4 regions of the Paenibacillus sp. LRG-1 genome follow, and region 2 is predicted to be linked to each of the others. Evidence: riboswitches for the same ligand, from Rfam matches in the RefSeq annotation. Region 2 holds a riboswitch; each other region holds the start of a gene.
The links. A riboswitch is a leader RNA that binds a small molecule or an ion and turns the genes downstream of it on or off. The one in region 2 is predicted to bind thiamine pyrophosphate.
Positions count from the first base shown of each region.

Region 1: linked by a shared signal. The riboswitch ahead of thiC (phosphomethylpyrimidine synthase ThiC) and the one ahead of ACUUJN_RS14430 (thiamine phosphate synthase) in region 2 are both predicted to bind thiamine pyrophosphate.
Region 3: linked by a shared signal. The riboswitch ahead of tenA (thiaminase II) and the one ahead of ACUUJN_RS14430 (thiamine phosphate synthase) in region 2 are both predicted to bind thiamine pyrophosphate.
Region 4: linked by a shared signal. The riboswitch ahead of ACUUJN_RS02260 (ABC transporter substrate-binding protein) and the one ahead of ACUUJN_RS14430 (thiamine phosphate synthase) in region 2 are both predicted to bind thiamine pyrophosphate.

Region 1 is NZ_CM170126.1:833,008-836,113, forward strand. It holds gene ACUUJN_RS03720 (alpha/beta hydrolase) at 1-77, opposite strand, end outside; gene ACUUJN_RS03725 (IclR family transcriptional regulator) at 376-1,119, shown strand; TPP riboswitch at 1,275-1,387, shown strand; gene thiC (phosphomethylpyrimidine synthase ThiC) at 1,575-3,106, shown strand, end outside.
Region 2 is NZ_CM170126.1:3,305,919-3,309,024, reverse strand. It holds gene ACUUJN_RS14435 (ABC-F family ATP-binding cassette domain-containing protein) at 1-847, shown strand, start outside; TPP riboswitch at 941-1,049, shown strand; gene ACUUJN_RS14430 (thiamine phosphate synthase) at 1,314-1,907, shown strand; gene thiO (glycine oxidase ThiO) at 1,972-3,106, shown strand, end outside.
Region 3 is NZ_CM170126.1:4,670,128-4,673,233, reverse strand. It holds gene thiD (bifunctional hydroxymethylpyrimidine kinase/phosphomethylpyrimidine kinase) at 1-317, opposite strand, end outside; gene thiM (hydroxyethylthiazole kinase) at 314-1,156, opposite strand; gene tenA (thiaminase II) at 1,231-1,920, opposite strand; TPP riboswitch at 2,057-2,159, opposite strand; gene ACUUJN_RS20590 (NAD-dependent malic enzyme) at 2,252-3,106, opposite strand, start outside.
Region 4 is NZ_CM170126.1:500,744-503,849, reverse strand. It holds gene ACUUJN_RS02270 (bifunctional 2',3'-cyclic-nucleotide 2'-phosphodiesterase/3'-nucleotidase) at 1-30, opposite strand, end outside; gene ACUUJN_RS02265 (pyridoxamine 5'-phosphate oxidase family protein) at 250-684, opposite strand; TPP riboswitch at 955-1,064, shown strand; gene ACUUJN_RS02260 (ABC transporter substrate-binding protein) at 1,256-2,299, shown strand; gene ACUUJN_RS02255 (MTH1187 family thiamine-binding protein) at 2,718-3,011, shown strand; gene ACUUJN_RS02250 (ABC transporter permease) at 3,008-3,106, shown strand, end outside.

The sequences.
Region 1 (3,106 bases), 2.5 Mb from region 2:
CGGGGATTAAAGAGTGGGGTGGACGGCTCCTGAACAGCGGTCTGTAGCTGAGCGTTGCGCTGGGATGTCGAAATCATGTAAGAGCCTCCTTATATAAAATTGATCTTCGTTTCATAGAATTTAGGTATAATTCCACTTGAAAATAGTAGTGTAGATCCGTATAGATACCTATTATCGTATGATGGGGATTATCCAAAGTCAACGCCTGAACCGGAAAAGTAAAAATGATGCAAAGAATTGTCGATGTTTGTTCTCGTTCTGTAATATGGTTGTCACAAAAACATCGGTTTACAGTAGCCGCGACTATTCTATATAATTTATGTAACCATGTTTCATAGTGTGAAACGAATATGGATACAAGAGGAGCGGTTCACGATGGAAGACCGTAAATTAACCGTTCGCGCTGTAGAGCGTGCACTTGATATACTGCTGTGTTTTACCGCAGATTCGGATCTTGGCCTGACGGAGATTGCCTCCAAAATTGGTCTACATAAAAGCACGGTTCATCGGCTGCTGACTACGTTGGAGGATCGGGGCTTTGTCGTTCGGAATGCCGAAACGGAAAAATATCGACTTGGCTTCCGCATTTGGGAGCTATCCACGCACTTGTCCCAAAGCGACGAGCCGGCGGTGTTGTTACAGCCTGCAATGGAAGGACTACGTGATCGTCTGGGCGAGACGGTCAGCTTGTACTTACGGGACGGCAGCATGCGTATTCGCATACAAGCCGTGCAGAGCAATCAGGCGATCCGCAGGGTTGCGCCTGTAGGTGCGCGTATGCCGCTGGCTGTAGGGGCCTCCAGCAAAGTGCTGGCAGCCTTTATGCCGCCGCAGGAGCTGGAAGCCCTGCTAAGCGGGGATGAATGGCCGTCCTCAGTAGACCCGGAGGTCTATAAAGCCCAGCTGCAGGACATTCGCGAGAAGGGCTATGCGACCAGCTATGAAGAACGGGAGCCAGGGGCTGCTGCTGTGGCTGCCCCAATTGTAAACCGGAAGGGACAGGTCACTGCGGCTTTATCTGTATCCGGTCCGGTCAGTCGGCTTGCACCCGAGACGCTACATGACTTTGCTCCGATTTTGATTGAAGCGGCGAAGGAAATGGGGCTTATGCTTCCGTAACAAGAATGAACACAGTTGAAGCAAGCAGAGTGATTTGATGGGGAGCGTCTCCTTGGTAAAGGGAACCTAGAAGGGTTGCCAAAGCCATAAATTTAAAGTAGTCTGGTAAGGATGGCGGGATATCTGTTATAGCCGCCTCATGTGAATAGAAGTATCACAGTTACTGGGGGAGCCTGTAATGCCGGGCTGAGATGGAATCGTGCAAGATTCCGGACCCTTTGCACCTGATCTGGATCATACCAGCGTAGGGAAGTAATCGGCCATTGAAATGTATACGCGGCTGCTGTCTACGGTGACGCATTGGAATAGGATTATTCCACATGCGTACTGTCTGGATAGCTGCCTCGTTAGATTAGCCGGTTCCCTGGGGAACCGGCTTTTTTGCATAGATCAGCGCCACCCTGGGAATGGTTCCGGATCGGTGTGTCATTTCATCGAAACGGGAGGAATGGACAATGAAGCCGACAGAAGTAGAAGGAACAAAAGGAACAGAATTGAAATCAACAGAAGTAAGATTGGTAGGAACAAAAGAAGTTGAGGTAGAGAAGACAAACGGGGAGCAAGCCAGAGGGGTAACGCCCTTTCCAGGGAGCCGTAAGGTATATATTCAAGGCTCACGGCCGGACATTGCCGTGCCAGAGCGCGAAATTGCTCTTCATCCTACACATACGCCGCAGGGCACGGAGCATCATGAGCCATTGCGTGTGTACGATACGAGCGGTCCCATGACCGACGAAGCCTATCAGGTCGATATCCGTCAGGGCCTGCCTCCATTACGGCGAGCTTGGGCCCTGGAACGGGGCGATGTGGAGGCTTACGAGGGACGCGCCGTCAAACCGGAGGATAATGGACTGAAACCTGGCTCCAAACGGGAGACAGTTGAATTTCCCGGCGTGACCAACCGTCCGCTTCGTGCTTCGCAAGGTCGTACAGTGACGCAAATGCATTATGCGCGGCAAGGGATCATTACGCCCGAAATGGAATTTGCGGCGATCCGCGAAGGGGTGGAGCCTGAGTTTGTACGGCAGGAGTTGGCGGCTGGACGAGCCATTTTGCCTTCGAATATCAATCACCCGGAAAGTGAGCCAATGGTCATTGGGCGTCATTTTCACGTGAAGATCAATGCGAACATTGGTAATTCTGCGGTTACCTCCTCCATCGAGGAGGAAGTGGAGAAAATGACCTGGGCTGTGCGTTGGGGCTCGGATACAGTTATGGACCTGTCCACAGGCCGTAATATCCATACAACACGTGAATGGATCATTCGGAATTCTCCTGTACCGATTGGGACTGTACCGCTGTATCAGGCACTTGAAAAGGTGAACGGCGAAGCAGAAGCGCTGACGTGGGAGCTGTATCGCGATACGCTGATTGAGCAGGCGGAGCAGGGAGTGGACTATTTTACAATTCATGCGGGTGTATTGCTGCGGTATATACCGATGACGGCGAATAGAATGACGGGAATTGTATCCCGTGGTGGGTCGATCATGGCAGCCTGGTGCCTTGCGCACCATCAGGAGAATTTTTTGTATACGCATTTTGAAGAAATCTGCGAAATTATGAAAGCTTATGATGTGGCCTTTTCTCTCGGAGATGGTCTACGTCCGGGTAGCATCTATGATGCGAATGATGAAGCACAGTTTGCAGAGCTGGAAACGTTGGGCGAGCTAACGCAAATCGCCTGGAAGCATGATGTTCAGGTCATGATTGAAGGGCCAGGACATGTCCCTATGCATAAAATCAAAGAGAATGTGGATTTACAAATGGAGATTTGTAAGGAAGCTCCTTTCTATACCTTGGGGCCACTCACGACGGATATTGCCCCCGGATATGATCATATTACCTCAGCCATCGGGGCGGCGATGATCGGTTGGTTCGGGACGTCCATGCTGTGCTATGTTACGCCTAAAGAGCATTTGGGTCTGCCGAATAAGGATGATGTCCGCGAGGGTGTCATTACTTACAAAATTGCGGCACATGCTGCCGA
Region 2 (3,106 bases):
GATGACCCGTTATTCAGCTAACTATGAAAAGTTTCTTGAAATGGCGGATCTGAACAAAGCTCAGCATATTGATGCTTATGAGAAGCAACAGGACTTTATTAAGAAACAGGAAGATTTTATTCAGCGTAATAAAGCGCGTGCCTCTACATCAGGCCGAGCAAAGAGCCGTGAAAAGCAACTTGATCGGATCGAACGTATAGATAAGCCTGAAGAAGCTGCGAAGCCAACCTTTCAATTCAAAGAAGCACGTGCAAGCGGAAAGACGGTATTTGAGGGTATTGATTTTGAGATTGGTTATACGCATGCCCTTTTGCCTAAAATGTCCATGACGATTGAACGTGGCGAAAAGATTGCTATTGTTGGCTACAACGGTGTCGGTAAATCGACATTGCTCAAAACCATATTGGGAAAAATACCGCCAATCAGTGGAAAAACCTATCAAGGTGATTTTTTGCAGCCCGCTTATTTTGAGCAGGAAGTAAAGGCGGAGAAAATTACACCGATTGACGATGTGTGGAATGAATTCCCACATTTGAACCAGCATGAGGTACGAGCGCATTTGGCGCGTTGCGGTTTAAAGAATGAGCATATCACGCGTCCGCTATCTGCGCTCAGTGGTGGAGAACAGGCTAAAGTCCGTCTTTGCAAACTGTTAATGCGTGAAAGCAACTGGGTACTGTTCGATGAGCCTACCAACCACTTGGATGTTAAAGCTAAGGATGAGCTGAAACGTGCCTTGAAGGAATACAAAGGGACCGTATTGCTTGTATCTCACGAACCGGACTTTTACGAGGATTGGGTAACCAAAACGTGGAATGTGGAAGAGTGGTCAAGTAAAGTTAACTAACATCAACTAAATCCAATTCTGCATATTTCACACGAAGTGGGGTTTGCAGAATTAGGAAAATATGCTAAGCTATCTTTAGCTTATACAATAAAATAGTCACACTAGGGGAGCCGCCCATGCGGCTGAGACGGAATAAATGGATTTCGGACCCTTTGCACCTGATCTGGGTTATGCCAGCGTAGGGAAGTGAGCGCCGTACAAACAAGGCAACACCATCTTATTTTTGTTTGTGCGTGGGACGATACACGTATACGGATATCATTGTCCGTTCGATTATTGGACGTTCGTTAAACCACTTCCTTGGGGAAGTGGTTTTTTTGCGTTTCGTTCACTTTAAGTTGTTCGAGCTTCCGTAGACGATTCACATACAATCCCCTTTCATTACTGCTGGTAGACGTGGCTGACTAAGCTTAGATCCATTAGTCCAATGTGAGGTGAAGACAAAATCGAATTACACGCAATTTCGATGGAAAAGGGCACTTTTGCACAAGCAGCCCAAGTGGCTGCTGTGATTTGTCCGTATGTTCATTATGTACACGCACGTTTAAAACAGAATGGTGCCTCTGCATTGCTATCTTTGACTCGCAGCATGGTGGAGCAGGGAGTTCCTTTGCAACAAATTGTAGTAAATGATCGTGTGGATGTAGCTTTACTTACTTTGGTTGGAGCCGTCCAGCTACCAGCTAATGGATTACCTGTAGCGGATGTGAAAAGCCTACTTCCAAAGGGTACACGCTGTGGAGTATCTGTGCATTCCTTGAAGGAGGCGCAGACTGCCGAGCGGGTAGGAGCGGACTATGTACTTTATGGTCACATATATGAGACCCATTGTAAGCCCGGTATTGTACCACGGGGTTTAGCTCAGCTTGAACATATTTGCAGGCTGTCGAACATTCCGGTGATCGCGCTGGGCGGCATACAACCGCACCATATCCCGGAGCTTTATAGGGCCGGAGCAAGCGGAATTGCGGTGATGTCTGGTATATGGGAGGCTGAGTCGCCCGTTGCAGCTGCGCTGGAATATAGGCGAATGGCAGATCTTGTAGTTCACAACCTGTAGCGAGAAAACGAGAGTAGAGGCAAGCTGAAAGCAGAATGGTTTATGGAGAGGAGACACGGAACAAATGCCAAAGATACACACAGAGGCAAGAGCGATAGGACACGCTGAATGCTTGGTCATAGGTGGAGGTGTCATCGGCAGTTCCATTGCTTACCATGTGGCCAAGGAGGGAAGAAGTACGATCATGCTGGAACGATTGATCCCGGGTGAGGGAGCCTCAGGAGCAGCGGTTGGAATGCTGGCAGCGGAAAGTGAAGAGTTCACCGACTCTGAGCTGGCACGGTTTGCTCGCATAAGTCGAGACGCATTCCCTGAGCTTGTCTGTGATCTGGAGCGTTTGTCAGGTATTTCGGTGGAATTCCGTACAGAAGGATTTGTGACTCCTTTCCGTACGGAAACTGAAGGCCAAAAACGCTGGAAAGCTGCTAAAACGCGAGAGGATGATTGTCCTATCTGGTGGGATGCGAAGGAATTGGCCCGACGAATTCCAGGTTTGGATGAACAAGCGATCGGGGCAATATATCGTTCAAAAGAGACACAAGTGGCTCCTGTCCAGCTTTGCCGTGCTTATGCAGGTGCTGCTGCGGTGCTGGGGGCAACGGTATGGTCTGGTACACAGGCAGAGCAACTGGTCATACAGAATGGTCGAGTTTGCGGTGTTCGAACAGATAGTGGCTTTTTTTCCTGCGATCAGGTCATTATTGCCGGAGGCTTGGATAGCATGAAATTGCTAGCGCAGGTTGGATTTGAATATCCACTTTATCCGGTCAAGGGCGAAGCGGTAGCGGTCTCCTTGAAGGATCACCCGTTAGAATACACCATTTATGCTGATGATATTTACCTCGTGCCTAAACAGAATAACGAGCTTTGGATTGGGGCAACGAGCCTTCCGCATCAATATGACGAAGAGGTGACCGTAGGAGGCTTGGAGGGGTTGCTGGCACGTGCCTCTGCTTGGCTGCCGCGCGTCCGTGAAGCTTCTTTTATACGCACTTGGGCGGGCTTACGTCCGCAGGCCGCATCAGGTCATCCTTTTATAGGCACTGTCCCTGGGGTCGAGGGCGTATATGCTGCCGTCGGGCATTATCGCAACGGTGTCCTGCTGAGTGATGCTACCGGGCGTGCGCTGGCAGCTATGCTTAATGGGGCTGGTGCAGCTGAACTTGGGATAAGTAGATTTTCTTCTGAGCTCCTCAAGG
Region 3 (3,106 bases), 1.4 Mb from region 2:
ACGACCTTTTTCCAGCCGAACTTTCGAATCTGCTTGCTCACAAGACGGATGATGCCCGCATTAAACAGCATGCCAGTCTTCAGGGCATCCACTCCAAGGTCTAATCCTACAGCTTCGATCTGTTCCGCTGTTGCTTCCTGTGGCAGCGGATATACGCCGTGGACCCCTAAAGTATTCTGTACGGTAATGGCCGTAATAGCCGACATGCCGTAAACGCCAAGCTCCTGAAAGGTTTTGAGATCGGCTTGAATCCCGGCCCCGCCGCCACTGTCCGAACCGGCAATCGTCAGTGCTCTGGGTACACGAACGTCTGTCATCGCGCACCACCTGCTGTGGTTGTTCCGGCTTCACGGACAGTGACATGCCCCTCTAGCGAACCTGTATGTAGTTTGGCGAGCTCGTCGAGAAAGGCAATCTGGAAGCTGCCGGGCCCCAGCTCTGCGGTACGTGCTGCGGCTCGGGAAGCTGCTGCACCGTAAAATGCCAAGCCTGCTGTACCTGCGAGCAGCAGGTTGGGTTCAACAGCTGCAAAGGCACCTAACACAGAGGTCAGCAGGCAGCCTGCTCCGGTTACCTTCGTGAGCAGCGCGTCTCCACCGCTAATCATTCGTACTTCGGCCCCATCGGTGATGACGTCCTCTTTTCCAGTAATGACAACCATTGTATTGAGCGTTCGAGCAGCCCGAATTGCCAGATCGACATTTCCGCTGTCAGCACTGTCACCAGCATCTACGCCTTTAATCTCACGCGCTTCTCCAACAATATGCGCGACTTCGGCTGCATTGCCCCGCACCAATGAGATTTTGACTTTTCTCAGGATTCGCAGTGCCGACTCAGTTCTAAAGCTCGTTGCTCCCGCACCGACCGGATCTAGCAGGACCGGAACACCGTGTGCATTCGCCGATTGTCCAGCAATGATCATGGCATCCACCAGTTCGCGGTTCAGCGTACCGATGTTTAACACGACGGCTCCCGCTATTTTTGCCATGTCTGCTACTTCCTCGGGTGCATAGGCCATCACCGGGGAGGCGCCCAATGCATACAGGCCGTTGGCCGTAAAGTTAGTGACTACCACATTGGTCATATTGTGAACGAGGGGTTTGCTGTTTTGTACCTTCGTCAGGAGATCCGAATAACTTTTTTCCCATGTACTCATAATGATTATCCTCTCTATAGTTGGTGGTTCAACAGGGCATTAACTGTACTTCACGCATCGAATTGCCAGGCTGACTATTCCAAGACCGCTGCCTGTATCTGGACCGGCCATTCTTCCTGCTTATAGGCCATGTCCCAGAACTTATATTCCAGCTGGCAGCTCAGTATAAAATGCTCAATCATCCGCTCTCGCTCAGCAGCCGTTGCGCCTTCCGCCCAAGCATCTACACGTTCTCGGAACTTGAGTGTTGTATCATCAAGCTGGTCTCCATAGAAGCCCATCCATTCATAGAACGGATGAGACTCATCCGGCTTTACTTCATCCAGCAGCCTGCGACCAATCTCGGCATACGTCCACATACATGGCAGCAGCACAGCCAAGATCTCGCCCAGGCTGCCCTCATGCGCAACCGTCAGCATGTGACGGATATAGTGATGAGCCGACGGAGCGAGCGGATATCCCTGCAACTCTTCATAGCTCACCCCTGCGACAGCACAGAAATTTTGATGCGGATGAACCTCGCTGTGCAGAATAAAAGAGATTTGTTCATTAAATACAGCCATGTCCTCCCGATTCGTGCATTTGGAGATTGCGATGCCGTATATCCGCATGTAGGCGTTCAAATATTCAAAGTCCTGTTTTACATAGTGAATCAGCTGTCCCCTTGTCAAACTTCCTTCAGCAATACCTCTCACAAAGGGATGCTCAAAAATCGCTTGAAAAATGCCGTCCGCCTGCCGACGGAGTTCTTGTGTAAAACTCAATTTCCCCACCTCCATTAAATTGAAGAGCAAGAAGTCCTGTAAGAATATAATTCCGGAACAACGCTAAAAAGCCGCCCCGGAAAAATGGAGCGGCTTCAACAATAGGCCCAATACGCAAAAAACGCTTGAAACCTTATATACGAAGGCTCCACTTTCCTACGCTAGTACGAACTAGATCAGGTTCAAAGGGTCCAAGATACGCTCTTGTCTCAGCCATAGTGGCTCCCCTAGTGGACTTCTATTCTTTTGACTATTACTGTACATTCGTTCATATGCTATGTCAAACATAGTGTACAAAATATTAAATTTCCTCTAGTTAGGTATTTTGGGCTTAGTGAGGGTGATGAATTACACTTTCCACTGCTTTGACCTTGGCATATTTCGGTTTCCACATTGCATCTTGTATAGCTTGTTCCACATCTGAAATGTGCGCCTGCGCTACCTGATCCTGAATCGCGGCTTTTGCAACCGCAATCGCAACAGCGTACGAAACTTCGCGTAATTTTCGGATATGAGGGAGTAGCGCACCGCCAGGCGTATTCGAATCTACACCATTGGCAACAGCAACTGCTGCCGCTGTAAACATCGCAGGGGTAATCCTTTTGGCTTTAACCACAATCGCACCCAGACCCAGTCCCGGAAAAACAAAGGCATTGTTCGCCTGTCCAATCTCAAAATTTGTATCGTTATAGGTAACGGGCTCAAAAGGACTTCCGGTTGCGATCAGTGCTCTGCCATCTGTCCACCGGATCAAATCCTCGGGTACTGCTTCTGCAAGGTTTGTAGGATTGGACATGGGCATAATGATCGGGCGTTCTACATGCTTTGCCATCTCCTTGATGATCTCTTCAGAAAAGGCACCTGCTACACCGGAAGTTCCAATCAATATCGTAGGCTTCACCTGACGGATGACCTCCAGTAGCGGTATTTTGCCGTCACCCGACCGGGTCCATGAGCTGACTTCATCCTTTTTGCGCACATACGGTTTCTGATACTCCAATACGTCTTCCATATCTTCCGTTAACAGCCCGCGATAATCAAAGGCCCAAAAGGACTTGAATGAATCATCTACGGAAAGGCCATCCTCGATCATAGCGCCCCGAATTTGATCAGCGTTACCGATCCCTGCAGCCCCTGGGCCGAAAACAAGTATTTTTTGTTCACGCAGCGGAGTCTTGGTGACACC
Region 4 (3,106 bases), 2.8 Mb from region 2:
CCCTTTAAACCAATTTTTACGAAATAACAAAATATACCCCTCCTCATTAAGGTGTATGCCTCATATACATACTTTTGCACATATATGTAAGCCTTGAACCCACCATTTCTATTTTAATCCAACGCCAGATAAAAGAGTAGTCATTTACTTAAATTATTTATGAAAAAATAATTAATTTTCTCAAAAATAAAAACCAGCAAACCTCCTAAAAAACTCGGAGATTTACTGGTTTGTCCATTTATATTCTTATTATTTATTCCACACTTGGCGCTCAGTTTGCTGACCCACATACTCAATGCGTGTCGGATTCACGTCCAGAATGACATAATCGGGATCATCCGGTCCGGAAAACCATTCCTTCAAGGAATCGTTCCACACTTGTTTGCGCAGCCCCTCATCAGCTGTGATCTGGACGGTAGCCTCCACTTCTACGACTTCCTTCGTACCGCCAACTTCATAACCCAGCAGCAGATAAGCATTCGGATTGTCCTTTAGCTCATCCACTTTATGAGTTTTGCGATCTGTCGCCAGATGAATGTTCATTCCATCGTTAAAAAGGGCCATATAGCGTACTTTCGGTTTGCCACCCTCTACCGTACCTAACGAGCAAAATTTGTTGTTATCCAAAGCCTTCACAATGGCTTGTTCCAGTTGGTTGCGATCCAATGTTTCCGTTTTACCCACAGTACAACAACTCCTTTTCACGAATTAGAATTCTCTACGGCCACGCCATTGGGCACCAGCCCATCTGAACCTACTTGCGTAGCTGTTCTGAAAATAACATGACCGGATCGAATCGAATTGATTCATGCTCATTTTCAGATCAAAGCTCACAGTAAAAGTGTACCCTGTGGTTCGGCAAATGAACCGTCATCTCTCCCTTCATGCTGGACAGACCCGCATTCAAGGCATATAATCGTCGTAGTAAACCCGAATAAATGAACCCATTAAACCATACAATGCCAGGGGTGCTGGAATCGGCCGGCTGAGAGTGTGTCCCAAGACACTGACCCTTACAACCTGATCTGGGTAATGCCAGCGTAGGAATGCTTAAGCAAGATGTGCCTTTTTTACATAGGACCATCCCTTACTTTGGTATATACAAGCGCAAGCGTCCCGGAAACTCGGGGCGCTTTTTTTGTTGAAGATTATGTTGTTGGAAAGATCGCGTCCGGCAGATGTTATTTTTAGAAAATGGGGAACTTAAGCTGTCTGATTGGACGGATAACGGGTAATTAAAGGAGAGAACACAACGATGAAGCGCATGAAAATATTAAGCCTGGGACTGATCAGTCTGTGGCTCATGGCCCTGACCCTGACCGCTTGCGGTGGAAGTCCCCCCACATCCCAAGAAGCGGCTCCCGCTACCGACACTCAAACGTCTACTCCGGCAAAGGGGCTCAAAGATGTTAAAGTCGTGCTCGACTGGACACCCAATACGAATCATACGGGACTCTATGTCGCTAAGGACAAAGGATTTTACGAAAAAGCGGGTTTGAATGTCCAAATTGTTCAACCTGGTTCAGGCGGAGCTGATCAAATGGTTGCTTCTAATGCTGCACCTTTTGGTATCAGCTACCAAGAAGGCGTCACACAGGCTCGTACGCAAGGCGTGCCGCTTGTATCCATCGCTGCGGTGATTCAGCATAATACCTCAGGCTTCGCAGCCCCGGTAGATCGTGGAATTAAGAGCCCGAAAGATTTTGAAGGTAAAAAATACGGCGGTTGGGGCTCTCCCGTAGAAGAAGCGGTCATGAAATCCATCATGGATTCAGACAAAGGCGATGTGAGCAAAGTGAAGATCATCAACATGGGCAATGCAGACTATTTTACAGCCGTGAAGCGGGATATCGACTTTGCCTGGATTTTCTACGCATGGACCGGAATCGAGGCCCAGCTTCGAGGTGAGCCATTGGATATGCTGTATGTAAAAGATTATTCCAAAAGCCTCGATTACTATACACCTGTAATTGTGAGCAACGAACAGACAATAAAAAATGATCCCGAGCTGGTCAAAGCGTTCATGGACGCTACCGCACAAGGCTATGAATACACTATCGCTCATCCGGAAGAAGCCGCAGACATCTTAAGCAAAGCTGTACCGGAGCTGGATAAAAAACTGGTGCTTGCCAGCCAAAAATGGCTAAGCCCGCGTTATCAGGACGATGCCGCGCAATGGGGTGTGCAAAAACCGGAGGTATGGCAAAACTATTCGGACTGGATGTACGAACGCAAGCTGCTCAGCAAGCCTTTGGAAGTCGATAAAGCCTTCACAAACGGTTTCCTGCCCAAGCGTTGATCATTTGTTAAAACGCTAAATAAGACTGATCTAGAGAAGTGAACAAAGCGCCACTACGCAGTCGGATGGTGCTTCCCATCGCTGCTGTACCCAGATTTCTTTTATGAATATCTGGGTACAAAGGCGAACGCTAACGCTTGTACAGCACCATTCCGCCCACTTCGTTCTCGTTCTACTTGGTTTATTCTTTAGCTTTTCATATTATCTAAGCGCTAAGTAGGTGCGCTTGTGTGTTAAAAATGCCACACAAACCAGCTTTAAAAATAGGGTGCTTTTAAGGCGGTTGGCAGCGTAGTGGTTCATTTGAATCTGGAGAAGCGCAGCGATCGTAAGATCAAATGAAACGCGAAGCGGTCTCCCCGCCTTAAACCACCATATTTTTTTAATAACACTCCAAATAAAGGACAGGTGAATTTGCATGGCTAACACACTGCTCAGTATTCAAGTAATCCCTAAAACTCCTAATAACGAGGACTCTTACCCGTATGTAGATAAGGCGATTGAGGTCATTCAGCGCTCCGGTGTCAAACATCAGGTGAATCCATTGGATACGACCATGGAGGGCGAGCTCGACGAGTTGCTGAAAGTGGTTAAAGAAATGCACGAAGCTTTGACGGAAGCGGGCAGTCCCAGCGTCATTTCACAGATCAAAATCGCACATAACCCACAAGGCATCAGCATGAACAAGCTGACCGAGAAATATCGCCCATGAATCCGAAAGGCAAGAACGCATCCTGGTGGAAAAGCGTATGGCCGCCCTTTGTGGCGGTCCTCTTCTTTTTAGCGGCCTGGCAGGGGGCGGTTTCC